One region of the Micromonospora sp. WMMC264 genome, then DNA from elsewhere that is predicted to be linked to it. Evidence: riboswitches for the same ligand, from Rfam matches in the RefSeq annotation. Region 1 holds a riboswitch; the other holds the start of a gene.
The links. Region 1 has a riboswitch for cyclic di-AMP ahead of O7542_RS25545 (C40 family peptidase). Riboswitches for the same ligand answer to the same signal wherever they lie in the genome.

Region 1 (2,195 bases):
ACGACAGCAGCGCCGCGCCGCCGCGGATGTTCGCGGCCGGGTCGGTGCGCAGCGTCCCCGCGTCCAGCCCGGTGAGCGCGGCGGCCGCGTCGAGCGTCTGGAGCGAGGCGCTCGGCAGCGGCGTCTCCCGCGTCGGCGCGGCGGCGGTGGCCGGGTCGAGCTTCAGCGGCCGGGAGTCGTCGCCGCGCGGGTCCTCGTCCTCGTCGACGTGGGCGCTGCCCGGCGTGGCGAGGATGTGCGCGGCGTCGGTCAGGTGCATCGGGCCGTAGCCGCCGCTGGTGCTGGGCTGACCCGGGTGGGTGTCCCAGCGGGACTCCAGATAGGAGACACCGAGCAGCACGTTCTGGGGCACGCCGTACTCGGCCGCGGCGGCGGCGTATTGTTGTTGCCGGTCGCTCGCGGGCGCGGACGTGTCCGGCGCGGCGGTAACCGGGCCGGTGGTCGCCAGCGCGGTGGCCGTGGCCACGGCGGCGGCGAGCAGTATCCGTCTGCCCGACGGCGGGGCGGAGAGATGCATCGAACCTCCTGGACAGGGATGGGGGTCACTGCGTTTCCACCCTCACTCCGCACACCCGCGACGGTCAATACCTTTCCAGTAAGTAATCAGTCGTGAAAGAAAATTTCACCTCCGTGCGCGGTGTGGCGCTGGATCGCGTACGGAGTGTCACGGCGCTGGAAGTTGCGGATCGATAACGGTGGTCCCTACTCTGGTGAATCGTCGGCCGCACGTCTCACCGTCCAACCCGGTCGGTGACGGTCCGACACCGCCGAGTCGCCTCCGGGCGAGCCGGGGAACCAGGTACCTGGGGTGAATCCGCAGCGCTGCTGCGGTAGGGCGGCTCCCTTCCCGCCCGAATCCGTCAGCTAACCCGGTAGGCGGTACGGAAGAAGGAGTACGGACGCCCGGTGGCACTCCATGCCCCGCGGCCGTCGTCGAACCGGTCGGTCGACCGGTCCAGCGCCGCGCCGCGTTCCCGCTGGTCCCGCTTCACCACCGCCCTCGCCGCACTGGTCGGCACCGCCGTCGTACTGACCGGCGGCGCCACTGCGGCACACGCCGAACCCTCGGTCGCCGAGATCGAGGCCCAGATCGACCGCGACTGGAACAAGCTCGAACCGGTCATCGAGCAGGTCAACGACGTACGCGAGCAGCTCGCCGCGCGGCGCAGGCAGGCCGACGCGCTCGGCCGCCAGATCGCACCCCTCCAGGCGCGGGTGGACGCCGCGCTCGGTCAGGTCGGCGGCCTCGCCGCCGACGCCTACAAGGCCGACAACCTCTCCACGGTCAACGCGCTGCTCGGCAGCCGCTCACCCGGTGACCTGGTCGACGGCCTGGAGCTGCTCGACCGCTTCGCGCACCGCCAGCACGAGCAGGTGCGCTCGGTCGCCGCGCTGCGCGACGAGCTGGCGGCGAAGAAGAAGCCGCTGGACGAGATGATCGCCGGCCTGGCGCGCACCGAGGCCCAGCTCGCGGCGAAGAAGAAGCAGATCGACGCCGAGATCGCCAAGCTGGAGAAGCTGCGGCTCAAGGTGTACGGCAAGGGCGGCGGCGGCCCGCTGCGCCCGGCGCCCTGCCCGGCCGGCTATCCCGGCGGCCCGGCCGGAGCGGCGGTGAAGTTCGCCTGCGCCCAGATCGGCAAGATCTACGTCTGGGGCGCCGCCGGCCCGGACCACTTCGACTGCTCGGGCCTCACCATGGCGGCCTGGGCCAAGGGCGGCGTCTCGCTGCCGCACAGCGCACGCCAGCAGCACGGCGTGACGAAGCGCATCAGCCGGGCCGAGCTGCGCGCCGGCGACCTCGTCTTCTACTACAGCGACCTGCACCACGTGGCGATGTACGTGGGCGACGGCTGGGTGGTGCACGCCTCCCAGTCCGGCAAGCCCATCACGATGAAGCGGGTCGACGACGGCGACATCAACAGCTACGGCCGCGTGTAAGGAAGGGCCCCCTCTTAACGCCTCCGGTAGAGGAGGGGGCCCTTCTTAACAACTGCGGGCGGCGTCAGCGCGTCGGCCAGGTGCGCCAGCTCTGCCAGGACCGGCTCGGCGTCGGGCCGCGCTGCCCCTGGTAACGCGAGCCGTAGACGGCCGAGCCGTACGGGTGCTCGGCCGGCGAGGAGAGCCGGAAGATGCAGAGCTGGCCGATCTTCATGCCGGGCCAGAGCGTGATCGGCAGGTTCGCCACGTTCGACAGC
Region 2 (2,195 bases), 2.1 Mb from region 1:
GGCGGCGACCAGCCGTGGCCGGCCAGGTCGGGGGCGAGCCAGCGCCCGGGCCAGCGGCGCTCCAGCAGCGGCGCCCAGGGCAGCCACACCTCGCCGGTGGCGCCCATGCCGTGCAGGAGAATCAGGTGCCGGTTCCCCGTCGCTTCACCCATTGGCGCAGTCTGCCACCGCCCGCCCCGGACACGCGAGACCAAACCCGACCGACCCGCCCCCACGCCCCACGCCGCCCGCCCTCGCCCTCGCCCTCGCCCTCGCCGCCGATCTTGGAGTTGTGGTGCCTTCCATAGCGGGCGAGCCGGGCATACCAGGCGCCACAAGTCCAAGATCGACGCGCCGAGAGGGCGGCGGGCCAGGGCGGGTGGGGACGGGGAAGGCCGGCGCCCCGGGAGGGGTGCCGGCCTTCCGGGGGTGCGGAGGGTCAGGCGGAGTAGCCGCGGCTGGCGATCCAGTGCGCCAGGTCGATGGTGGTGAGCCAGTACGACGGCAGCGACGGGTCGGCCGAGTCGGCGATCCGCACGATCCGGCCGTCGTCCTTGTAACCGATCACCGCGACGTAGTGGCCGCCCGGGAACGAGTGCCAGCCGCCGTTGGTGTCGGTGGCGGTGCCGGCGACGTTCGCGACGACCCCGCGGCCGTTGCTGATCGCCTCGACCACGTCGGCCTGGAGCCGGTCCATCTGGGCCGGGCTGGCCGAGCCGGGAATCATCCGGGTCCGGTACGGGTTGCCCTTGACCTGCTGGTTGAGCACGCGCGTGGTGTCCTCGGCCGAGTTGGTGCCCATCTCGGTGGTGCCGAGCGGGCCGGCGAGGGCGTCCTGGCTGCGCTCGATGCCGGTGGCGCTGAGCGCGTTGCGCACGGCGGCCGGGCCGCAGTAGTAGTAGTTGATCTGCGCCTGGTAGTCGTAGTCCAGCGTCTTGCTCGACGGCGGCTTCGGCGCGGCCTTGGTGACGTCCGGGTCCGCCGCGGCCTTCTTCGCCGACGGGGAGGCGCTGGGCGACTTGCTGGGCTCGGCGCTCGGCGACGCCGGCGGGACGACGATGCGCGCCTCGCCGCGGCTGGCGGGCTCGCCGAGCCGTGCGCCGAGTTCGGCGACCGAGGCGGTGTTCTCCTGCCGGACCGGGGCGTCCTCACCGGCGGCGAGGGCGGTGCCGGCGCCGGCGGCCAGCACGAGCGCCGCGGCCGATCCGGCGATGATCTGGTACGGGCGTTCGGTGGCGATCCGCCGCAGCTGACGCTTCAGGTGGTGCTTCACGAAATCCTCCACGGGGGGCGTGATCGGCACACGCCGGCCCGGCACGTGGAGGGGTTCACACGTGCTGGCAGGCCGGATGGGCCGGGGGAACGGGTACGCCCGCGATGCCGGGCGCCCAGGGGCGGTTTGCCGGTCGCGTCAGGCGAGCGCGGGTACCGCGGAGCCGTGGAGGCGGGGGGACGATCGAGGGGTGGGCACGAGGATGGGACTCCTTCCGTGGCCGCCGACCGGGTTAGCTGACGGATTCGGGCGGGAAGTACGCCCTACCGCGGCAGTGGCCGCGGATTCACCCCGATGGTGCTCATGGTTCCCCGGTTCGTGATGACACGATTAGGCGGGTCGGCGCGGCGTCGCCTTCTGCGATCGGTTACCGCACCGGACGCGCCGACACTACCGGCGGGTACTGCCCCTGCCAAGCGCTCCCACCTGCGTAAACATGATCCCCGGTAACGGATTTCGGAACAGCCGGTTACTCACTTCACTCAATGGGACAAGCGGTGGTGACGGCGCCCGGGAGGCGAAAAGGGGACAGACGGCGAGCGCCTGACCGGCAATGGCGCGGCTCATTGGCCTGTTCTGCGCTCCACGCCCGTTTCGGCGCCGGGGGTGAGCCGGCTCACCACATTCCGGGTAACAATTCGGTCGCCTCAGCCGACCCGGGCCGGACGCCAGCGGGCGTTGCGGACGGACGCGCCGACCGGCAGGGGGATCGTCGCCACGCCGCGGGACACCGGGGCGGGCCGCACCGCCAGGGTGGCCGCGTACGCCTCGGCGGCGAGCGTACGGGCGGCCTCGGCGGCCAGTTCGGCGTCCCGCCACGCCTGCCGCTCCCGCTCGGCGGCGCTCTCCCAGCCGGTCCGGCGCCGGTCCCGTACGGCCCGGGCCAGCACGATCTCCTGCTCGGCCGGGTGCCGGCGCGGGTCCCACCCGTTGCGGCGCGCCA

Region 2: another riboswitch for cyclic di-AMP. It lies ahead of O7542_RS15710 (C39 family peptidase); the one in region 1 lies ahead of O7542_RS25545 (C40 family peptidase).

Annotation. Positions count from the first base shown of each region.
Region 1 covers NZ_CP114907.1:5,752,470-5,754,664, reverse strand. The annotation lists gene O7542_RS25550 (peptidoglycan recognition family protein) at 1-517, opposite strand, end outside; cyclic di-AMP (ydaO/yuaA leader) riboswitch at 756-893, shown strand; gene O7542_RS25545 (C40 family peptidase) at 907-1,938, shown strand; gene dcd (dCTP deaminase) at 2,003-2,195, opposite strand, start outside.
Region 2 covers NZ_CP114907.1:3,675,309-3,677,503, forward strand. The annotation lists gene O7542_RS15705 (alpha/beta hydrolase) at 1-152, opposite strand, end outside; gene O7542_RS15710 (C39 family peptidase) at 419-1,252, opposite strand; cyclic di-AMP (ydaO/yuaA leader) riboswitch at 1,459-1,599, opposite strand; gene O7542_RS15715 (hypothetical protein) at 1,900-2,195, opposite strand, start outside.